3 regions of the Arthrobacter sp. Ld5 genome follow, and region 1 is predicted to be linked to each of the others. Evidence: riboswitches for the same ligand, from Rfam matches in the RefSeq annotation. Region 1 holds a riboswitch; each other region holds the start of a gene.

Region 1 (7,630 bases):
CCGGCTCGGCCACATCATAACGGCGGCCTCCGGCGTCCTGACGCCCGTCGCCCTCGAGCAGTCGCTGGAGACGATCGACGATGTCCGGCTGGCGGCCCTCGTGGGGGTCGGTCCCGCCGGCACACAGGCCGTCGTCGCGGTCCTCGAGACGGACACGGCAGGACGGCGCCCGGCGCTGGCCGACGCCCCGCTCGCGGCGGCGGCCCGCGCGGCTGCTGGCCGAGCCGGCGTGGATCTGGCCGCCGTCATCACCGTCCCCGCCCTCCCCGTGGACATCCGGCACAACGCGAAGATCGACCGCACGCGCATCGCGCAGTGGTGCGGCCGGTTCCTCTCCGGCACCCGCGCGGGGTCCCTGTGACCGTCCTCGTCACCGGCGCCAGCGGAATGCTGGGGCGCGCCGTCGCCGAGCACCTCGTCGCGGCCGGGGAGGAGGTCCGGTGCCTCCAGCGCCGGCCCTCCGGCGTCTCCGGTGCGCAGGACGTCCTGGGCCCGATCACGGACGCCGCGATCGTCGCCACCGCCGTGCGGGGCTGCCGCGCCGTGGTCCATCTGGCGGCGAAGGTCTCCTTCACCGGGGCTCCCGCCGACTTCGACCGCACCAACATCGACGGGACCCGGATCCTCCTGGACGCCGCCGCTGCCGCCGGAGTCACCGACGTCGTCCACGTGTCCTCGCCGTCCGTCGCGCACGACGGCTCCTCCCTGGTCGGGGCGCCGGCCGGGCCCGCGGACCCCGCCCACGCCCGCGGCGACTACGCCCGCACGAAGGCCTCGGCCGAACTGCTCGCCCTCGCCCGTTCGACCCCGGCGTTCCGCGTCGCCGCCATCCGGCCGCACATCGTGTGGGGTCCCGGCGACACCCAGCTGGTGGAACGCGTGATCGACCGCGCACGGCACGGCCGTCTGCCCCTGCTCGACGGCGGGACGGCACTGATCGACACGACGTACGTCGACAACGCGGCCTCGGCGATCGTCGCCTGCCTGCGGCGCCTGGACGTGGCGCAGGGCCAGGCCCTCGTGGTCACCAACGGCGAGCCCCGTCCCATCGCGGAGCTGCTCGCCGGCATCTGCCGGGCCGGCGGCGTGGCACCGCCCACGCGGTCCGTGCCCGGAGCCCTCGCGCGGGGTGCGGGATCCGTCATCGAGCGGGCCTGGCTCCGGCTCGGCCGGACGGAGGAGCCTCCCATGACCCGCTTCCTCGCGGAGCAGCTCTCCACCGCGCACTGGTTCGACCAGCGGCACACGCGCGACGTCCTCGACTGGCGCCCGGCAGTGAGCGTCGACGAAGGACTCGGGCGCCTGGCGGCGTTCTACCGCTGACGCACCTCGGGCGCCGCGCGGCTCTTCCGCACCCCCACCCGCCGTGAACGTACAGCTGTGGCGGGTCCCGACGCCGATCACCCACCACACGTGCGCGACGAGCACGTAGGACGGGCATCCGGGGAACGCAGAAGGACGGGATGCGGAATGCATCCCGTCCTTCTGACTGGCTGAGCGGTGTCGCCGACTCTGTGGCCGGCGGCTCGGCTATCGGGTGTAGTACCCGTCCACCGGCATGGCGTTGACCGAGTGGACGATGGTGCCCTGCGAGGCGTTCAGGGCGCTGATCATCTGACCGTCGCCGAGGTAGATGCCCACGTGGCCTCCGCCGTTCTGGCTCACCAGGTCGCCCGGCTGGGGGTTGCTGGTGGGCGTCATGGTGGCGAACTGGGACCAGGTGGTGCGCGGCAGGTCGATGCCGTGCTGGGCGTAGACCCACTGCACGAAGGCCGAGCAGTCCCAGGCGCCGAACGAGGTTCCGCCGTACACGTAGCCGGAACCCAGGCCCTGCATCGCCGTTGCGACGATGCCGCTGGCGGCGGCCGGGGCGGCCACAGGGGTGGACTGGAAGCTGTAGGCGGCGGGAGCTGCCGGAGCCGGTGCCGCGACAGCCGGTGCCGCGACAGCCGGGGCTGCGACGGCCGGGGCCGACTGGACCGAGTACTGCGCAGGAGCAGCGGAGCCGCCGAGCGAGATGGACTGGCCCGGGTAGATGACCGAGGCGTAGCCGAGGCCGTTGGCCGCGAACAGTGCGTCGAGGCTCACGCCGTGCATGGCCGCGATGGACCCGAGCGTGTCGCCTGCCTGGACGGTGTGGGTGCCTGCAGCGGCCGATGCTGCTGCCGGCTGGGTGCTGACCTCGCCCGCGGCGTTCGCGGGAAGCGACGCGCCGAGCATGAGGCCGGACGCGACGGCGACGACGGCGGCGGGCTTGCCGGCGACCGAAGCGCTTGCGGAGAAGGCCCGCGAGGCGGTGACGAAGGGGTTGGTGCGCGTGGGGACGGCCCGGTGGCGCGCGTGAGTGCTCTGCTTGGACAAGTTGATGCCTTTCCCAATGCCTGCGAAGTTAGCTGTCGGATTCGGATGGGACATCCGGACACGTTTTCCTCGGATCATCGTCCCCAGTGGACGATCCGTGCGTGTCTTTACCCCTAGGACTCCTGATGGAGTCCTAGTGGTTCCCCCGCCCCTGTCGAATGTGTAGTGCGAACGGTCCATCCTCATCGACAGGGTTCGGCAGTGTGAGGAAGGGCGCCCATCCGTTGTGGATCGGACGCAAGAACAACCGTACTGGCTGCTGCTGCCAGTTGTCACATTTAGATTACGAGGTGTGGATCACCTTTTTCGCCTAGAATCTCATGACCGTGCATTACGGGGTCTGGGCTGGCAGTGCGGACAGAGGTAGGACGATCGATTCATGAACGACTCGCGGCGCATGAGCGTGGTCCGGCCCTCCGCAGCGCACCGGCGGCAGGGGCGGCCCTCCCGCCCGTAGGCCTCGAGGTCGCGGGCGAAGTATCCCGACGCCCCGTTCACGTTGACGTACAGCGAGTCGAAGCTGGTGCCGCCGGCCGCCAGCGCCCGCTCCATCACCGAGGTGACGGCGTCGACGATGCGGCGGGTGTCGGGGCGGCGCAGGGTGTCCGTGGGACGCGCGTAGTGGAACCCGGCCGCCCAGAGCGCCTCGTCCGCGTAGATGTTGCCGATCCCGGAGATGAGCCCCTGATCGAGGAGGGCACGCTTGAGGCCGGTCCTGCGTCCGCGGAGGCGGTCGTGGAAAACGTCCACGGAGAACGCCGGGTCGAGGGGGTCGCGCGCGATGTGTGCCGCCTGGTGCGGGACGAGTGGCAGACGTGTGGAGCCGAGCCCGCCGGAATGGCCGTCCGGCGTGGCTTCCAGGTCCGCCACGAACATCCCGCCGAAGATCCGCTGGTCCACGAACCGCAGCTCACCGGGCAGGGGGGCGCCGTCGTCGTCCACGGCCGGCGACAGCGCGAGGCGGACCTTCAGGTGCTTCTCCGGGGACGCGTCGGGGGCCTCGACCAGGAGCTGTCCGCTCATCCCGAGGTGCGCCATCAGCGCGAGGTGCGGAAGCCCTTCGGCCCGGTCGGGATTCTCGAGGATCATCCACAGGAACTTGCCCCGGCGCACGACGTCGCTGACGCGGGCTCCCACGAGGTTGCCGGTGAAGTCCTCTACCCCGGCGACGTGACGCCGCACGGATCGGGGGTCCAGGACCTCCACCGCGTCGATGGTGCGGCCCGCCACCCAGCGCGCGAGGCCGCGTCGGACGACCTCGACCTCGGGGAGCTCAGGCACTCAGGGTCCGTCGGGCGGCGTGGCGGTACCGAGGACACCGGCGAAGCCGTCATCCGGGCCGTCCGGGGAGAACGGCGCGGCGAGCGTCTTCCAGGACGCGGCCGCGGCCGCCTGCTCGGCTTCCTTCTTCGAGTTGCCGCACCCGGAGCCGTACTCGGTGCCGCCGATGACCAGGCGGGCCGTGAACGTCCGGGCGTGGTCGGGCCCCGTGCCGTCGACCTGGTAGTCGATCACACCGAGCCGTCGGGCGGCAGCCGTCTCCTGGATGCGGGTCTTCCAGTCGGTCCCCTCGCCGAGGACCGCCGCATCACGCAGCAGCGGTCCGATGAGCCGCATGACCATGGCACGGGCCGTCTCGACGCCGTGGCTGAGGTAGGCCGCCCCGATGACGGCCTCCATGGTGTCGGCGAGGATCGAGGCCTTGTCCCGCCCGTTGGTCAGCTTCTCCCCCTGGCCCAGCAGCACGTAGCTGCCGAGGTCCAGCGTGCGGGCCACTCCGGCGAGTGCCTTGGTGCTGACCACGGCCGAGCGTCTCTTGGCGAGATCGCCCTCGGTCAGATCGGGGTGATCCCGGTACAGCGCATCCGTGACCGCCAGCCCGAGTACCGAGTCACCGAGGAACTCCAGGCGCTCGTTCGTCGGGATCCCGCCCTTCTCGTAGGCGTAGGAGCGGTGTGTGAGGGCAAGACGAAGCGTCCCGGTGTCGATATCGACACCGAGACGCTTCGTGAGGTCTTCCGTATTCTTCACAACTGCATCAGCTGATCCAGCACCGGACGGCGCCAGGCGGGCCTGAGGCCTGCCTGGCGCGGGTCCGTTGTCAGACGTCGGCTACCTTGCGGCCCTTGTACTCGAGGAACAGCGGGGTGCCGGCGGAGTCGGTGACAACCTTGGCCTGGTGGGCGAGGCTGTAGGTGACGCGGCCGTTCTCGAGGGTCTTGACCAGCTTGGGGGCGGTTGCCTTCCACTGGGACCGGCGTGCGCGGGTATTCGCGCGGGACATTTTCCGTTTCGGGACAGCCACGGCTAACTCTCTTCCTTCTCGTCTGACTCTGATTTGGGTGCCGCGTCCTGCTCGGCGGCGGTGCCTGTCAGCCCGGCAAGGGCTGACCAGCGAGGATCCAAAACTTCATGGTGGTGGTCCGGATCATCGTTGAGCTGGGCTCCGCATTCGGAACACAGACCCCGGCAATCCTTCCGGCACACCGGCTGGAATGGCAGCGAGGTAACCACCGCATCCCTCAGCACGGGTTCCAGATCGACCGAATCGTTCTCCACCCTGTGCTGTTCTTCTTCCTCTTCCACCGACAGCGACGCTGAGTCGCTGTAGAAGAAGAGCTCCTGGATCTCCACATCGCGGTCGAACCGCAGTGGTTCCAGGCACCGGCCGCACTCGCCGGTTACTTCGACGTTGGCCGTTCCCGACACCAGGATTCCTTCGTGGACCGATTCGAAACGCAGATCCAGTTCCATCTCGGAACCTTCCTGCACGCCGATCAGGGCGACGCCGAAATCCTTGGGTACCGGTGCATGTTCTTCGATTGTCCGCATGCTTCCCGGGCTGCGCCCGAGATCCTTGACACTGAAAGTCAAAGGCGAACTGAGATCGCTTTTAATGGTGACTCCTGTAGAACATATGACCGACGTACCATCCTAGCCTGATCCGGCCAGCAGGCCCAAAACGGACCGGGCGTCTAGGCTCGAAGCCGTGATGTCCGAATCGCCGCCCCCTGGTCAGCGTCGTCGCCTGCCCCGGAGCCTGCGGGTGGCATGCATGCTGCTGGTCACGGGCGTGACGGCCTGGCTGGTCCTGGCCTGGACGCTCTTCTACGATCCCCCGCTGCGCCCGGCAGGCAGGGCCGACGCCGTCGTCGTCCTCGCCGGAGCGGCGGCGGAACGCCTGCCGGTCGGACAGGACCTGGTCGACGACGGCGTCGCGGACGAACTCGTCCTCTCCTCCACCGGGCTGCCGGGCAATGCGGCAGCCGACGCCGTGTGCGCCGACGAGCGCCCGCGCACCACCTGCTTCGTCCCGGATCCGCTGACCACGCGCGGAGAGGCGCGCGCCGTGGCAGCACTGGCGCGGGACAACGGCTGGGACGAGATCGTCGTCGTCACCTCCACCTACCACGTGACCCGGGCCTCGATGAATCTGGCGCAGTGCTCCGAAGCGGACATCACGATGGCCCGGTCGGAGCCCGACATCGGACCGTTCGGGTGGCTCGCACGGTTCGTCGAGGAGAGCACGGCCCTCGCGGCGTCCGTCATCCGACCGGCCTGCGCCCGCCCGGTGTGAGGGCCGGGTCCGGAGGTCGCGGCGCGGCGTCAGGCCGGACGCAACCGCCTGTTCACCGCGTCCGGCACGAAGGGCGCGACGTCCCCGCCGAGGGACGCCACCTCCTTCAAGAGGGTCGAGGAGACGTGCGCGAACTCGGTGTCCGTCGGCAGGAACACGGTGTCGATGTCCCCCAGGTGGCGGTTCATGGTGGCCATCGGGAGCTCGTAGTCGAAGTCGAGCGAGGAGCGCAGCCCCTTCACAACGGCGTTGGCCCCTTGCTCCCGGCAGAAGTCCGCGAGCAGGCCGTCCCCCATGGGGAGCACCCTGACCCCGGGGAGGTGCGCGAGGCTCTCCGCGCAGAACTCCATGCGCTGCCGCAGGTCGAAGCGGTAGGTCTTGGCGTAGTTCGTCGAGACGGCGACGATCACCTCGTCGAAGAGCCGCGCGGCACGGCTGATGACCTCGAGGTGGCCGTTGTGGAGGGGGTCGAAGGATCCGGGGCAGACGGCGCGGCTCATCCCCCCACCGTACCCACTCCCGGCGGCCAGTGAGGGACCGGTCGGGCTCCCCGGGGTGGGAGCGGCAATACTGGTGGGATGACGACGAACGATCGGACTCCCACCGCGCCCACCGGCGACGCACCATGGATGCGGGCGGCGCGCGGCGCGAACCTGCTCGGCGACGACGGCCGGCTCGGCATCACCATCTTCGAGGAAGTCACGGCCCTCGCGCAGCAGCACTCCGCGATCAACCTCGGCCAGGGGTTCCCCGACGAGGACGGCCCGCAGGAGATCCTGGACGCGGCGCGGGCGGCCATCGCCGACGGCGCGAACCAGTACGCACCCGGTCAGGGACTCGCCGTACTGCGCCACGCCGTCGCCGCCCACCAGGAGCGCTTCTACGGCCTCACGGTGGACCCGCAGACCGAGGTGATCGTCAGCACGGGCGCCACCGAGTCGATCGCCGCCGCGATCCTCGCGTTCGCCGGCCCCGGGGATGAGGTGCTGACCTTCGAACCGTTCTACGACTCCTACGGGGCCGTGATCGGGCTCTCCGGCGCCACCCACACCACGGCCCCGCTGTGCGCCCCGGACTTTCAGCCCGACGCCGCGAGCCTCGCGGCCGCGTTCAGCGACCGCACGCGCATCGTCGTCGTCAACAACCCCCACAACCCGACGGGCAGCGTCTTCACCCGCGACGCCCTCGAGCTGATCGTGCGGCTGGCCGCGCGCCACGGCGCGATCATCGTCACGGACGAGGTGTACGAGCATCTCACCTTCGGTGCGGAGTACGTGCCGATCGCGTCCCTGCCCGGGGCCGCGGAACGCACCCTGAGCATCTCCTCCGCCGGGAAGACGTTCTCCGTGACGGGCTGGAAGATCGGCTGGCTCAGCGGACCGGCCGAGCTCGTCGCCCAGGTCCGCACCGTCAAGACCTTCCTCACCTACACCTCGGGCACACCGTTCCAGGGCGCCGTCGCCCAGGGCCTGGCGCTGCCCGACGCGTTCTTCACGGAGGTCGCGGGCACCCTGCGGAAGAAGCGCGACCTGCTGGGCGAGGGGCTCCGCGCAGCCGGGTTCGACGTCGTCGAGCCGCAGGGCACGTTCTTCACCATGGTGGACGCCGCGCCGCTCGGCATCGAGGACGCCACGGACTTCGCGCGCCGCCTGCCGGGCCTGATCGGCGTCGCCGCCATCCCCGTGGCCATGT
Region 2 (7,630 bases), on a different contig from region 1:
CGCGAGGGCTTGTCCGAGGCGCCGACGATCGCCACCGATCGTGCGGACCGCAGCAGGTTCAGCCGTTCGGGCGCCGTCGGGCCTTCCCAGGTCCGTTCCGGGACCACGCTGTCGGTGCCGCTCATGCTCCCACTCCCACTGCCCGCGTCGCCGAGGCGTCGCCGTCGGTCTCCCCGGCCGCTTCCTGCGGCAGGTCCTCGAACGCGTCGTCGGAGGCGTTCACCGCGATCTCGAGGGCCTGGTCCAGGTCCCAGAGGATGTCCTCGAGGTCCTCCAGTCCCACGGAGATGCGCACGAGGTCCTCGGGCACGCCCGCCGCGGCGAGCTGCTCGGCCGAGAGCTGCTGGTGCGTCGTCGAGCCCGGGTGGATCACGAGGGTGCGGGAGTCGCCCACGTTCGCGAGGTGCGAGGCGAGCTGCAGCGACTCGATGAACTTCTGGCCCGCCTTGCGGCCGCCCCTGATGCCGAAGCTGAACACGGATCCGGGCCCCTGGGGAAGGTAGGTCTTCGCCCGTTCGTGATGCGCGTGGGTGGGGAGTCCGGCGTAGTTGACGTATTCCACCCGCGGGTCGGCCTGCAGCCACTCCGCGACGGCCTGCGCGTTCTCGAGGTGTTCGTCGAGGCGCTGCGCGAGGGTCTCCACCCCCTGGAGGAGCTGGAAGGCGGACGTCGCTGAGAGGGAGGGCCCGATGTCGCGGAGCTGTTCGGTGCGCAGCTTCGTCAGGAATCCGTATTCCCCGAAGTTCGCCCACCACTGGATGTTGCCGTAGGAGGGCACGGGTTCGGTCATCATGGGGAACTTCCCGTTGCCCCAGTCGAAGCGACCGCTCTCCACGATCACGCCGCCGAGCGTGGTGCCGTGCCCGCCGATGAACTTGGTGGCCGAGTGGATGACGATGTCCGCGCCGTGCTCGATGGGACGCACCAGGTAGGGCGTGCTCAGCGTGGAGTCCACGATGAACGGGATCCCGGCGTCGTGGGCGACCTTCGCGAGGCCCGCCAGATCGGCGATCTCACCCGAGGGGTTCGCGATCACCTCGGCGTAGACCGCCTTGGTGTTGTCCCGGATGGCGGCCGCATAGTCCGCGGGGTCCGTCCCGGGGACGAAGGTGGTCTCGATGCCGAAGCGGCGCAGTGTGACGTCGAGCTGGGTGACCGTTCCCCCGTACAGCTGGGATGCGGCCACGATGTGGTCGCCGGCCTGGCAGAGCGCCGCGAAGGTGATGAACTCCGCGCTCATGCCGGACGCCGTCGCCACCGCGCCGATCCCGCCCTCGAGGGAACTGATGCGCTCCTCGAACGCGGCGACGGTCGGGTTGCCGATCCGCGAGTAGATGTTGCCGTACTTCTGCAGGGCGAAGAGGTTCGCGGCGTCGTTGGTGTCCTTGAACACGAAGGACGTGGTCTGGTAGATCGGGACCGCCCGGGCGCCGTGGGTGGCGTCGGGAGTGCCGCCGGCGTGCAGTGCACGCGTGCGGAAGCCGAAGGAACGTTCTGCCATCAGGCACCTGCCTTGCTGGGTCGGGATGCCGCGGGCGCGGAGCGGGCATCGGGGTGGGGGCCGGAGGCGGCTGTGGCGATGCTCATGGTCTCCTCCATCGTTCTGGCAGTAGCACCCTCATGTCGCCGCGGGAACGCGGAGGCCAGGGTTGCTGCGGCGTCAGTGAGCCAGATCTCTCGGCCGCTCGGGATGGTCGGGTCGAGTCTGACACCGGGCGGGCGCAGAACCAAACCATGTGTCCCCGTATGAGGTGGGCCTTGCGGGCTGCGGACCGCCGTGGCTGCGCGGGCGCTCCGGCCGGCGCCTAGGGTGGAGGGATGGAGGATTGGAGATCGGCGAGCCGGGCGCAGGACCGGAGGCTGTGGCAGACGCTCTGGTGCGTCGGCGCCGCCCTGACGCTCACGCTGGCGAGCAGCATCCTGGTGGCCGTCGGCGACCCGGGAGCGGAGGTCCTGGGACGGTTCCACGTGCAGCAGGCGGTGCTGCTCGCGCTCAGCGCGGCGGGGACGATCGTGGCGCTCCGCCGCTGGCGGGCGCTGCGCGAGTGAGCGCACCCTACCTCCCGTTACTCAAATGTGACAAATCGGCGAGGCGCTGGGTATTGTCGGCGAGTGCCTCCGCGACCGTGGGGCGCTCCTGGACGGATTGCCGAGCCCTGCCGTCGTCCGGGACACGTTCGCAACCACGAAGGCAGGGACGGGGGAACCATCAGTTCCACCGGGCGCGCAGGGCAACCTGCAGGCGTCCTCGGGGTTAAGTCGCACCGCATCACCCATCGGTGATGCGCGCGGCCGGGTGACTCCCATCCGAACCCGACAGCTCACCCCGCAGGCATGGGAGAGGTACAACACCATGTCACGAAACATCACTTCCGCACGTCACCGTGCCGACGTCGACAGCAATCTCGCGCTGCAGGGCCTGTCCCGCGCCGCCAAGGCCCACGCCACCGCGGTCGGCCGCCCCGTCGCCATCGCCGCCGTCACCTCGGGCCTCGCCCTCACCGCCGTGGGCACGGCCAACGCCGGCGAGTACACCACGCAGAGCACGACGACGGCCCCCGCCGCCGTTGCAGCACCGGCCGCCGCCGTCGCTCCCGTCGCAGCCCCCGTTGCTCCCGCTGCCGCCTCCACGACGCACACCGTCGTCGCCGGCGACACCCTGGGCGCCATCTCGGCACGCTACGGCGCCGACCTGACCGCCGTCCTCACGGCGAACGGCCTGTCCGTCTCCTCCATCATCTTCCCGGGCGACACCGTCACCATCCCGACGGGCGCCGCGACGGCTCCCGCCCGGACCGTGTCCGTGCCCGTGGCCGTCCCCCAGGCCGCCCCCGCCGCGTTCGTGGCTCCCGCTGCTCCTGTGGCACCGGTCCAGCAGGCTGCGGCTGTAGCCCCGGCCGCGCCCGCTGCTCCCGCACCGAGCGTGAACCTGCTGTCCGCCAAGATCACCCCGGTTGCTTCCTCCTCCTCCGGCGTCGGCGGTACGATCCTCGCCTCCGCCCAGGCCCAGCTCGCCGCCGGTGCCGTCCAGGACTGCACCGTCCTGGCCGAGAAGGCACTGCGCGCCGCGGGGATCTCCGTGGGCGACCTCGGCCCCTCGCAGTTCCTCAACTACGGCACCCAGGTCGGATCCCCGGCTCCGGGTGACCTCGTCGTCACGGCCGGCCACGTCGCCATCTACGCCGGCGGCGGCCAGGTCATCAGCAGCGGCATGAACGGTGGGAACCTCACCATGCAGCACCCCCTCTCGGATCTTCCGGGAGCCACTTTCGTCCGGGTTGCTGGCTAAATACCGGAACGAACCACACGCGGGAAGCGGCAGGTGCTTGGACGGGGCACCTGCCGCTTCCTTCTTTTAACGCCTCTCCGGCCACCGTGTCAGCGGCGCGCCAGCACGTCCTGGATGCCCGGGATGCATCCCTCGTTCTGCAGGGACGTGGTGTCACCGAGCGCCGAGCCCTCGTAGAGCTGCGTCAGCAGGCGGCGCATGATCTTGCCGGAGCGCGTCTTCGGCACATCGGGGACGACGACGACCGCGGACGGCCGCGCGATGGGCCCGATCGCGGCCGCGACGTGGGCGCGGAGCGTCGAGGCGACGTCCCCGTCCGGATCCGCGCCGGCAGCCAGCACCACGAACGCCGCGATGGCGTGACCCGTCAGGGGATCGGGGACGGGGCACGCGCCGGCCTCGGTGACGAGGGGATGGGCCACGAGCGCCGACTCGATCTCGATCGTGGACAGGCGGTGGCCCGAGACATTGATGACGTCGTCGACGCGGCCGAGGATCCACGTGTCGCCGTCGTCGTCGTACCGGGCGCCGTCACCGGCCAGGAACCAGCCCTGCGCCGCGAACGTCCGCCAGTACGAGTCGAGGTAGCGCTGCGGGTCTCCCCAGACGGTGCGCGCCATGGCCGGGCCGTGGCGGTCGACGACGATCAGGCCCTGCACGCCCGGAGGGACGGCGGCGCCCTCCTCGTCGACGATGCGCGTGCTGACACCGGGCAGCGCGCGGGCCGCGCACCCCGGCTTGAAGTCCGTGTCGCCGGGGCTGGGGGAGAGCACGGTGGCGCCGGTCTCCGACTGCCACCAGGTGTCGACGACGGGCACCTCGTCGCGGCCGAGGTTCCGGCGGAACCAGCGCCATGCCTCGGGGTTGACCGCCTCGCCCACCGTGCCGAGCACGCGGATGCTCGAGAGGTCGTAGGAGCCCGGGACGCCGTCCGGGAACCAGCCCATGAGCGAGCGGACCAGCGTGGGCGCGGTGTAGTAGCTCGTGACGCCGTAGCGTTCGACGACCTCGAGGTGACGTCCCGGATGGGGCGTGTTCGGCGTACCCTCGTAGATCACCTGGGTGGCCCCGTTCGAGAGCGGCCCGTACAGCTCGTAGGTGTGCGCGGTGACCCACGCGAGATCCGCGGTGCACCAGTGCACGTCGCGCTCGCGCAACGCCGGATCGGGATGGCTGAAGAGGTGCTCGAAACTCCATGACGCCTGCGTGAGGTACCCGCCGGAGGTGTGCACCAGGCCCTTGGGCTTCCCGGTGGTACCCGAGGTGTACATGATGAACAGGGGCGTCTCGGCGTCGAACGCCTCCGGCTCGTGGTGCGGTGACGCGGTGTCGACGACGTCGTGCCACCACACGTCGCGCCCCTCGGTCCAGCTGACGTCGCTCCCCGTGCGGCGCACCACGAGGACGTGCTCGATGGCGTTCTCCCCGGCCACCGCGGCGTCGGCGTTGTCCTTCACGGGAACGGCCGAGCCCCGGCGGAACTGGCCGTCGGTGGTGACCAGCAGCTTGGCGCCCGTGTCCTCGACGCGGAAGCGCAGCGCCTCCGCCGAGAATCCGCCGAAGACCAGCGAGTGGACGGCGCCGATCCGGGCGCACGCCAGCGTGATGACCACCGTCTCGACGAGGACCGGCAGGTAGACGACCACGCGGTCACCCGTCCCGATGCCCAGTGCGAGCAGGGCATTCGCGGCCCGCGACACCTCGTCCTGCAGTTCCGCGTAGGTGACGGTGCGGCGGTCGCCGGGCTCGCCCTCGAAGTGGAGGGCGGCCTTCCCGCCGCGCCCGGCCCGGACGTGCCGGTCCACGCAGTTCGCCGCGACGTTGAGGGTGCCGCCGGAGAACCACTCGATGGACGGGACGCTGAGCGTCCCGTCCGCCTGCGGCAGCGCCCGCTCGAAGGAGTGCACGGTGTGCCAGGGGGTGTCCCAGTCGAGCCGGGCGGCCTGGTCCGCCCAGAACGCGAGGCGTGCGGCCTCCTCCCCGGCGGCGTCGGGGCCGTCCGTCGTCGTCCCTGCTCCGGGTGCCACGCCCGCGTCGGCGGCCGCTGCCTTCACGCCCACCGTGTTCATGCCCACCGTCGCACCGCCCGGCGTTCGGCGACGCCGAGGAGGGCGTCCGTCGTCTTGCCGATGACCGCCAGCAGGATGATCGCGAGGAGGATGCGGTCCACGCGCCCCGTCTGCTGGGAGTCCGTGAGCAGGAAGCCCAGCCCCATGGACGAGGCGATGAGCTCGGCCGCCACGAGGAACAGCCAGGACTGGGCGAGGGCCAGCCGGAGGCCGGAGAACAGGGCCGGGACGACGGCGGGCAGCTGCACCGTGGTCAGCAGGCGGAGGCCACCCAGCCCGAACGCCCGCGCGGCCTCGACGAGGTTGCGGTCCACGTGCCGCAGGCCGAGGTAGAGCGTGGTGAAGACGGGGAAGAAGGCCCCGATGCTGATCAGGGTGACCTTCGAGTCCTCGTTGATGCCGATCCACAGGACCAGCAGCGGGACCCATGCAAGGGACGGGACGGCGCGCAGTGCGCCCACGGTCGGGGTCAGCAGGACGTCCGCGAGGCGGGACAGGCCCAGCAGGGCTCCGGCCAGCACGCCGAGCAGGGACCCGATGACGAAGCCGAGGACCACGCGCTGCGTGGAGATGAGGATGTGGGTCGCGAGCTGCCCGCGCTCCACGAGGTCGACGGCGGCCGCGAGGACCGACGCCGGCGAGGGAAGCTGCGACGGGCGGAAGAACCCCGAGGCCGTGCTGACGTGCCAGGCCAGCAGGATCAGCGCCGGGACGACGAGCCCGAGCAGGACGACGCCGGTGCGCCGGGCCGTCCTGCCCCGTGCCGGACCCGCCGGCGTTCCGGGCACCGGCGCTTCGGCCGCGTCCAGGCCCTGGGCGCTCACGGGGACGGCGCTGCGCCCGGTCAGGTGGCCCGGGCTCATGAATCGGAGCCGATGGACGCCGGGTCGGCGTTCTCGACCAGCGAGGCGTCGAACAGGGAGTCGAGGGCGTCGTCGATCTGCTCCTGGCTCTGCACGTCGCCGGTCTCGACGAACACGGGGCCGATCTTCTCGAGGACGCTGCGCTGGGCGTCACCCGGCGCGGCGTCGACGTCGAGGTTCGTGCGGTCGATGATGACCGATTCGGCGATCGCCGGATCGATCGCGGCGACCTCGGCGAGGATGGCGGCGGTCTCCTCCGGGTTCTCCTTCGCCCACTCCCGCGCCTTCTCGTAGGCGTTCACGACGGTCTGGGCGACGTCGGGCTTCTCCGCGAGGAAGTCCTCCGTGGCGTTGAGGAAGCCGTAGGTGTTGAAGTCGATGTCGCGGAAGAAGAGTTCGGCGCCGTCCTGCTCGGCCGCGGCCATGATCGGGTCCAGGCCGGACCAGGCGTCCACGGCGCCGCTGGAGAGCGCCGCGCGGCCGTCGGCGTGCTGCAGGTTCTGGATCGTGACTTCGGACTGGTCCACGCCGGCGGCCTCGAGCGCCTGCAGGAGGAAGAAGTACGGGTCCGTTCCGCGGGTCGCCGCGACGGACTTGCCGCGCAGGTCCTCGACGCTCGTGATGCCGGAGTCCGGGAGCGTCACGAGGGCCGCCCATTCCGGCTGCGAGTAGATGTCGATCGTCCTGATCGGGGATCCGTTGGAGCGGGCGAGCAGCGCGGCCGACCCGGCGGTGGAGCCGACGTCGATCGCCCCGGCCCGCAGCGCCTCGTTGGCCTTGTTGGACCCGGCGGACTGCACCCACTCCACCGTGATGTCCTGGTCGGCGAGCTCCTCCTCGAGCCAGCCCTGCTCCTTGATGACGAGGCTCAGCGGGTTGTACGTCGCGAAGTCGAGGGTGAGGGTGCCACCCTGCGTCCCGCCGTCGGAGGCGGCCTGCGTGTCGGAGGCGTTCTCCCCGGCGAGGCAGCCGCTGAGGCCGAGCGAGAGGGCGGTGGCGAGGGCGAGGGTCGGCAGGAGGGCGTGGCGGTTCATGGGAGTCCTTCGATCGGGCGGATGGCAGGGGACGTGGGCAGGGCGTCAGCACGGTACGACGGCGCTGCGGAGGGGAGGTGGGGTCAGTGCCCGGTGACGCCGAGCATCGACAGCAGGGTGCTGCGGAGGGCGCCGAGGTCCGCGGAGTTGCGGTTGCGCGGGCGGTCGCCGGGCACGGTGACGAGCTCCGCGATGGTGGAGCCCTCCGGTCCGTCGTCGTTCCCGCGGCCGAGCACGAGGATGCGGTCGGCCAGCTGGAGGGCCTCGTCGACGTCGTGCGTGACCAGCAGCACCGTGGTGGGCTGCGCTCGGTGGATGTCCAGGAGGAGGTCCTGCATGCGGATGCGGGTGAGGGCGTCGAGCGCGCCGAACGGC
Region 3 (7,630 bases), on a different contig from region 1:
AGGATCGCCTCGACGGCGTCGGTACCGCTCTGCGACAGGGCGGCGGCGAGGTCGGCCGGCGGGACCGCGGCGTCGTCCTCCTCGGTGAGGACCACGAGGGCCTCGAGGACCTGGAGCTGGGGCCGTGTCACGTTGTCCAGGGCCCGCTGCAGGCTCATGCGCGAGGAGGCGCGGGCCGCGAGCGCGGCGAAGTCCGGCACCGGGGGAAGGATGAGATCGGGCCGGACGGTGAGGAGGCGGCGTACGTCGTCATCGCTCCGGAGGGCCAGCTGTTCGGCCAGTGCTCGGATTGCGGACATCACCCCAAGATTACCCGTCGGCGCCGACACGGGCCCGTGACCCGACGCGCCGTGACGCCCGCCCGCGGGGTGTGCGGTGCCCGCCGTGGGCGGTGCCTCAGGACTTCCGGCGCGAGGCGGCGGACCGGATGAGCAGCGAGACCATCAGGAGGAACGCGATCGGCAGGCAGAAGTAGCTGGCCAGCACGAAGCCGGGCCATACCGTGCCCTGCAGGAAGGCGGTGGCGAGGATGGCGGCCAGGGACACCAGGCCGATACCCGCGAAGACGACCGCGAGGACCATGATCAGGAGCCAGCCGCCCGGGAGTCGCCCGTCACCGGGCCCTGCTGCGACGCCGGGGTGGTCGGAGGCGGGGTTCGGGGCCGGTTCGTCAGGGGTCATAGCCGTCCCAGACTACAAGAACCCCGGGCGGGCACCCGCGACGCTATACCCTAGGACACACAGACTTCCCGGCGGCAGCAGCGCGCCCGGGTGCCAGGCGGCCTGCATGGACCGGGCCAGGGCCGCCGGTGACACCGCCCGGTACGGCCAAGAAGAGGTAGACGACGTGCCCATCGGCAAAGTGAAGTGGTTCGACGCGGACAAGGGATTCGGTTTCCTGGCCACGGACGACGGCAAGGAAGTGTTCCTGCACGCCTCGGCCCTGCCGGCCGGCGTGACCGAGGTCAAGGTGGGCACGAAGCTGGAGTTCGGCGTCGCCGACGGGCGTCGCGGCCCCCAGGCCCTCTCGGCGCGCATCCTCGAGCAGGCGCCGTCCGTGGCCAAGGCCACCCGGAAGAGCGCCGACGACATGGCCGTCATCACGGAGGACCTCATCAAACTGCTCGACGGCGTCTCCAACGGTCTCCGCAAGGGACGCTACCCGGAGAAGTCGCATGCGACGAAGGTCGCGGCGGTCCTCCGGGCGGTCGCCGACGACCTCGACGCGTAGGCTTCGACCATGACCCCGAGCAACCTGGACGCCGTCGACGGTGCACCCTCGACCGACACCGACGCGACGCCCGGCGGCGCCGAGACCGGCGCGACGGGCGTCGTCGAGGCCGCCCGCAAGCCGCGGGTGGCCCGCCGCATCCCGAAGACCGACTCCGTGCTCGAAGCCGCGGTGGAGCGCGCACGCCAGGGCGTGCTGGAGATCGCCCCGGAGGCCCAGGTGGGCCGCCACGTATCGGCCACGATCGACGGCGAGCGCCTGGTCACCCACCGGTTCGAGGCCTTCGTGCCCGGGTACGGCGGATGGCAGTGGTACGCGAGCGTGGCCCGCGTGGCACGGAGCAAGGACGTGACGGTGTGCGAGGTGGGGCTCCTGCCCTCCCCGGCCTCCCTGCTGGCGCCCGAGTGGCTGCCGTGGTCGGAGCGCGTGCGGCCCGAGGACTCGCCGCAGGATGACGCGGCGGCCCGGGAGGGCTCGTCGCCGTCGGACGCTGCCGGGGACGCCGCCGCCGGAGACGCGGCGGGGACCGACGGATCCGACGCCGCCGACGCGTCCGGGACTGCGGATGCGGGTGCCGGCGAGACACCGGCGACCGACGGGGACGAGCCGGAGCCCTCCGCCTCGGACCGCCCCGACGCCGAGTGATCCGGACGGGGTGCCGGAGCGGACGGGGAGGCGCATGAGCACCTTCCGGTCCCTCGGCATCCACAACTACCGGCTCTGGTTCGTCGGCGCCCTGATCTCCAACATCGGCACGTGGATGCAGCGGACCGCGCAGGACTGGCTGGTCTACGACATCCTGACGGAGCAGAACGCGTCGGCGCTCGGGATCGTCATGGCCCTGCAGCTGGGGCCCCAGCTCGTCATCGCCCCGTGGGCGGGCCTCATCGCGGACACCGTCGACCGGCGGAAGCTCCTCGTCACCACGCAGGTGGCGATGGCGGTGCTGGGCGTGGGCCTCGGGCTGATGGTCCTCCTGGACGTGGCGGTCCTCTGGCACGTCTACGCCTTCGCCCTGGCGCTCGGCGTCGTCTCCGCCTTCGACGCCCCCGCACGTCAGGTGTTCGTGTCCGACCTCGTACGCGACGACTACCTCCCGAACGCCGTGGCGCTCAACAGTGCGTCCTTCAACGGAGCCCGTCTCGTGGGCCCCGCCATCGCGGGGCTCCTCACCGCGGGCGTGGGACCCGGCTGGGTGTTCATGATCAACGCCCTGACGTTCGGTGCCATGGTCTACGTGCTGCTCGCGATGCGCAGCACCGAACTGAACGCGCACGCCCGCCCGGTACCGGGCAAGGGGCGCATCAGGGCGGGCTTCCGCTACGTGCGGCACCGGCCCGACCTCATGATGGTGATGCTCGCGATCTTCATCGTCGGCACATTCGGGCTGAACTTCGCCGTGTTCATCGCCGCCATGGCCCGCACCGAGTTCGGCCAGGGGGCGGGGGTCTTCGGGGTGCTGTCCTCGGTGATGGCCGTGGGCTCGGTCGCGGGCGCGCTGCTCTCCGCGCGGCGTGACAGACCGCGCCTGCGGTTCATCTTCGGTGCGGCGGCGGCATTCGGGATCTCGTGTGCACTGGCGGCGCTGGCGCCCACGCTGGAACTCTTCGGGGTGGCGCTCGTGCCGGTGGGGCTGTTCGCGCTCACGCTGATGACCAGCGCCAATGCCTACGTGCAGACCACCACGGAGCCCGCCATGCGCGGGCGCGTGATGGCCCTCTACTTCGCGATCTTCCTCGGCGGCACGCCGCTCGGCGCGCCCGTGGTGGGCTGGGTGTCCGACATGTTCGGTCCGCGGTGGAGCCTCGGGGTCGCGGCCGCGTCCGGGCTGGTGGCCGCCGGGGCCGGGATCTTCTGGGCCTGGCGCTACCACGACGTGCGGCTGCGCTACGACCGCTCGGCACCCCGGCGCCTGCGCCTCGACCACGCCGGCTCGCCCGACCCCGCCCCGTAGGGCGGGAGTGCCGGAACCCTACAGGAGGTGCTCGACCACGTGGTCGATGCACGCGATGAGGGCCGAGACGTCGTCGGGCTCGATCGCCACGAAGGTGGCCACACGGAGCTGGTTGCGCCCCAGCTTCCGGTACGGCTCGACGTCGACGATCCCGTTCGCGCGGAGGATGGCGGCGATGCGGGCGGCGTCCACGGCGTCGTCGAAGTCCACCGTCACGATCACGTTCGAGCGGTCCTCGGGGCGGGCCACGTACGGGTTCGCGACGGGGGAGGCCTCCGCCCAGCGGTACAGCCGACCCGCCGAGTCCGCCGTCCGGGCCGCGGCGAAGGGCAGGCCGCCCTGCGCGTTGAGCCACTGCACCTGCGCGTCCAGCGTCACGAGCGTGGACAGCGACGGCGTGTTGTAGGTCTGGTTGAGGCGCGAGTTGTCGACCGCGGTCTGCAGGTCGAGGAAGTCCGGGATCCACCGGTCGCCCGCGGCGATGCGCGCGGCGCGCTCCAGCGCCGCGGGGGAGAAGAGGCCGAGCCACAGGCCGCCGTCGGACGCGAAGTTCTTCTGCGGCGCGAAGTAGTAGACGTCCGCCTGGGAGACGTCGACGTCGAGCCCGCCCGCGGCCGAGGTGGCATCGACGACGACGAGCGCCCCGTCGTCGGCGCCCGGGACCCGCAGGACGGGTGCTGCCACGCCCGTGGAGGTCTCGTTCTGCGGCCAGGCGTAGACGTCGACGCCGGCCTCCGCCGTCGCGTCCGGCCGGGTGCCCGGCGCGCTCGTGAGCACGCTGGAGGCGTCGAGGAACGGCGCCTTGTTCGTGGCGGACGCGAACTTGGACCCGAACTCCCCGAAGGAGAGGTGCTGGGCCTTCCGGTCGACGAGCCCGAAGGTGGCGACGTCCCAGAATGCCGTCGATCCGCCGACACCCAGCACCACCTCGTACCCGTCGGGGGCCGAGAAGAACGTCCCGAGCCCTTCACGGATGCTGCCCACCAGGTTCCGCACCGGGGCCTGGCGGTGGGAGGTCCCGAGGAGGGACGAGCCGGCCGCGACGAGGGCGTCGACCTGACCGCTCCGGACCTTCGACGGACCCGCACCGAAGCGGCCGTCCGCGGGGAGGAGATGTGCGGGGATGCGGGGCGATTCGCTCATGGGTGCTCCAGCTCTGGGACGGCGGGGTGTAGACCTCATTCTGCCCCAGCGGCCGACGGCCCTCCATTTGTGAACGCCGTCCGTCGGGCATGCCCCGACCGCCCCGCCGCGACCGGTCCTCCGATTCCCGGGCCCGTGATGCCATGCGTTAACCTTGGGAGGCGTGGGGCGGAACCGGGCCGAAGGCCGCACCCCTCACCGGCGTGAGGCATTCGGCCGCGCACCCGCACCGCACCAAGGAGCTGAACCGCATGACGGACCTCATCGACACCACCGAGATGTACCTGCGGACCATCCTTGAGCTCGAGGAGGAGAACATCGTCGCGCTCCGTGCGCGCATCGCGGAGCGCCTGCGCCACTCCGGACCCACCGTCTCCCAGACCATCGGCCGGATGGAACGCGACGGCCTCGTGGTCGTCTCGGGGGACAGGCACCTGGAGCTCACGGAGATCGGTCGACGCCGTGCCACCGGCGTCATGAGGAAGCACCGCCTCGCGGAGCGCCTGCTGAGCGACGTGATCGGACTCGACTGGGCGTACGTGCACGACGAGGCGTGCCGCTGGGAGCACGTCATGAGCGAGCGGGTGGAGCGTCGGCTGTACGAGCTCCTCGGCAAGCCCACGGATTCCCCGTACGGCAACCCGATCCCGGGCCTGGCGGCCATCGGTGGCGTGGAGGCGGAGCAGTTCACCGACGGCGTGGTCACGCTGCTGTCCGCGATGGACACCTACACCCCCGGGAGCGCCGTCACGCTCGCCCGCCTCGCCGAACCCATCCAGGTGGACCCCGAACTGCTCACCCAGCTCGACGAGGGTGGATTGCGCCCGGGCGCGCGGCTCAGCCTCGAATCGGTGGGGGGCTACGTCTCGGTGCGCGTCCCGGGTGTCGAGGGCGCCCTCGAACTGCCCCCCGAGGTCGCCTCGCACGTCTTCGTGTCGCTCGAGGGCTGACCGTCAGGGGCCTTCGTCACCGGAAACATACCGTTTCGTGATCGGAACGTGACATATCTCCCATCGTCGTGTAGCTTTCAACTCGTGCCGGACTCGCTCTGGATCCAGCACCCTCCTGCAAATCGCCTAGCTCTGCCATTGCCGGAGGTTCGTCCGCACCATCGCATGGCAGAGGCGGGGGAACCAATTCTGGGTCTCTGAAAAGAGATCCTTGGGGTGAAGTCGCTGTCCCGACAGCGGCCGGGTGACTCCCATCCGAATCCGACAGCTCACCTCGCAGGCGTTGGGAGAGGCAATCCAACGTGTCCACCAGCTCTTCGCCGGGCCGCCACCGCGCGCCCCGGAACACCAGTCCGCTGACCGGTCTGTCCGCCGCCGTCGCATCCAATGCCGGATCCGTCGGCCGCCAGGCCGCAGTCGTCGTCGCCGCATCGGGGCTGGTCCTCGGCGCCGGCCTCCCGGCCCACGGGACCTCGGGCGCCGAGCGTGAGGTGCAGTCCTCCGCGGCCCTGACCATCGATCGCGTCGTCACCGCCGAGGTGACCGTGCCGGCCACCGCGACGGTCTCCTTCGCCCGCGTCGCCGTCGAGGTGAAGGCCGCCCCGCCGGCACCCAAGGCCACCCCGAAGGTCGTCGTGGCGCCCCCCGTGGTCCAAGCGCTCGTCGTCGAGGCGCCCGTCGTCGAGGCGCCTGTCGTCGAGGCGCCCGTCGTCGAGGCACCGGTCCTCCAGGAAGCTCCCGCCGTCGTTCCGCCGGCAGCCGTCCAGGCCCCGCCCGTCGTCGTGCCTGCCGCCCCGGTGGTCCAGGCCGCTCCGGCTCCGCTTCCCGCTCCGGTTTCCGCTCCCGCAGCCCCCGTCGTCGTGCCGGCCGCGGCTCCCGTCGCCCCGAAGCGCACCCCGGCTCCCGCTCCCGCGCCGTCCTCCGGCATCGCCGCCGGACTGGTCGGCTCCGCCTACTCGCAGATCGGCGTGGGCCAGGACTGCACCGCCATGGTCGAGAAGGCGCTGCGCTCGGTCGGCAAGTCCGTGGGCGATCTCGCTCCCGGGCAGTTCTACCAGTTCGGCGATGTCGTCGGATCCCCCGCCCCCGGCGACCTCGTGATCACCGGCGGCCACGTCGCGATCTACGTCGGCAACGGCCAGGTCATCAGTGGTGGCCTCAACGGCATGAACACCGGCCTGCACAACCTCTCAGACCTCCCCGGCGCCGGCTTCGTCCGCGTCCGCTAACTTCCACCTCCGGAGAAGAACCCCCATGTCATCACCGCTGTCCTTCCGTCCTGCCCCCGCCCGCCACCGCGACGACGCCCGCAACGCTGCCGCCTTCGCCGTCCTCGCACGCACCGTCTCCACCAATGCCGGAGGCATGGGCCGTCAGGCCGCCGTCTTCGCGGCCGCCTCCGGGCTCGTCCTGACCAGCGGGGTCGCCGCCAACGCCGCGGACCTCCAGCCCCAGCGCGAGGTCGGGGTCTCCACCGTCACCCTGACCTCCGCCCGGGCGGCCGTCGTCGCCGCGAACACGACCGAGGTGTCCTTCGCCATGACCCCGGTCAAGGTGAAGGCCAAGCCGGTCGTCGCCAAGAAGGCCCCCGTCGAGAAGGCGCCCGTCGTGGCAGCCCCGGCCGTCGAGGCCCCGGTCGTGGCCCCGGCCGTCGCGGCCCCCGTGGTCGAGGCCCCGGCGGCCGCCGTCGCCGCACCCGCCGTCGCCGCACCCGCCGTCGCCGCACCCGCCGTCGCCGCACCCGCCGTTGCCGCTCCGGCCCCCGCTCGCGTGGTGGCTGCCCCGATCGCGGCGCCGGCCGCGCCCGTGGCCCCGGCACCCGTCGCCCAGACCCGCACGGCGAAGGTCGTGCCGGCGTCGACGCCCGCTCCCGCACCCTCCTCCGGCGTGGCGGCGACGATCGCCGCCGCGGCCAAGGGCCAGCTCGGCGTCATGCAGGACTGCACGCGCCTGGCGAGCAACTCCCTCGCCGCAGCCGGGATCAACTTCCACGGCTGGCCGGCCGGCTACCTGTCCCTCGGCCGCACGGTCAGTGCCGGCGAAGCCATCCCCGGCGACCTGATCTACTACGCCGACGGCGGCATGGGGATGGCCCACATCGCTGTCTACATCGGTGGCGGCCAGGCCGTCCACGGCGGATTCAACGGCAACACCACGGTCATCGCCCCGGCCGAACTCGGCTCCGGCGGCGTCTACATCCGCGTGGGCGGCTGACCCGAACAGCACGGCACACGGGAGGACCGGCACGCGGTGCCGGTCCTCCCGTGTCCCGACCGGCGCGGGCGGCAGGACGAACGGTCCGCCGAACGTCCGCCCCGGCGTTACGCGGACGGCCGGGTGCGGCTTACCCTT

What was found. Region 1 has a riboswitch for cyclic di-AMP ahead of ACSGDB_RS07910 (NlpC/P60 family protein). Riboswitches for the same ligand answer to the same signal wherever they lie in the genome.
Region 2: linked by a shared signal. The riboswitch ahead of ACSGDB_RS15275 (LysM peptidoglycan-binding domain-containing protein) and the one ahead of ACSGDB_RS07910 (NlpC/P60 family protein) in region 1 are both predicted to bind cyclic di-AMP.
Region 3: linked by a shared signal. The riboswitch ahead of ACSGDB_RS02300 (NlpC/P60 family protein) and the one ahead of ACSGDB_RS07910 (NlpC/P60 family protein) in region 1 are both predicted to bind cyclic di-AMP.

Annotation. Positions count from the first base shown of each region.
Region 1 is NZ_JBPKBO010000017.1:10,996-18,625, reverse strand. It holds gene ACSGDB_RS07920 (alpha/beta fold hydrolase) at 1-361, shown strand, start outside; gene ACSGDB_RS07915 (NAD-dependent epimerase/dehydratase family protein) at 358-1,323, shown strand; gene ACSGDB_RS07910 (NlpC/P60 family protein) at 1,531-2,361, opposite strand; cyclic di-AMP (ydaO/yuaA leader) riboswitch at 2,364-2,572, opposite strand; gene mutM (bifunctional DNA-formamidopyrimidine glycosylase/DNA-(apurinic or apyrimidinic site) lyase) at 2,680-3,642, opposite strand; gene rnc (ribonuclease III) at 3,643-4,392, opposite strand; gene rpmF (50S ribosomal protein L32) at 4,463-4,666, opposite strand; gene ACSGDB_RS07890 (YceD family protein) at 4,669-5,235, opposite strand; gene ACSGDB_RS07885 (YdcF family protein) at 5,354-5,938, shown strand; gene coaD (pantetheine-phosphate adenylyltransferase) at 5,968-6,438, opposite strand; gene ACSGDB_RS07875 (aminotransferase class I/II-fold pyridoxal phosphate-dependent enzyme) at 6,517-7,630, shown strand, end outside.
Region 2 is NZ_JBPKBO010000024.1:468,902-476,531, forward strand. It holds gene ACSGDB_RS15260 (CoA-binding protein) at 1-125, opposite strand, end outside; gene ACSGDB_RS15265 (O-acetylhomoserine aminocarboxypropyltransferase/cysteine synthase family protein) at 122-1,501, opposite strand; SAM riboswitch class I at 1,593-1,697, opposite strand; gene ACSGDB_RS15270 (hypothetical protein) at 1,819-2,049, shown strand; cyclic di-AMP (ydaO/yuaA leader) riboswitch at 2,169-2,348, shown strand; gene ACSGDB_RS15275 (LysM peptidoglycan-binding domain-containing protein) at 2,354-3,289, shown strand; gene acs (acetate--CoA ligase) at 3,379-5,358, opposite strand; gene ACSGDB_RS15285 (ABC transporter permease) at 5,355-6,221, opposite strand; gene ACSGDB_RS15290 (aliphatic sulfonate ABC transporter substrate-binding protein) at 6,218-7,255, opposite strand; gene ACSGDB_RS15295 (ABC transporter ATP-binding protein) at 7,339-7,630, opposite strand, start outside.
Region 3 is NZ_JBPKBO010000003.1:215,591-223,220, reverse strand. It holds gene ACSGDB_RS02335 (helicase-associated domain-containing protein) at 1-299, opposite strand, end outside; gene ACSGDB_RS02330 (hypothetical protein) at 397-681, opposite strand; gene ACSGDB_RS02325 (cold-shock protein) at 848-1,231, shown strand; gene ACSGDB_RS02320 (DUF3027 domain-containing protein) at 1,241-1,876, shown strand; gene ACSGDB_RS02315 (MFS transporter) at 1,911-3,185, shown strand; gene serC (phosphoserine transaminase) at 3,204-4,328, opposite strand; gene ACSGDB_RS02305 (metal-dependent transcriptional regulator) at 4,580-5,278, shown strand; cyclic di-AMP (ydaO/yuaA leader) riboswitch at 5,408-5,575, shown strand; gene ACSGDB_RS02300 (NlpC/P60 family protein) at 5,581-6,507, shown strand; gene ACSGDB_RS02295 (NlpC/P60 family protein) at 6,533-7,492, shown strand.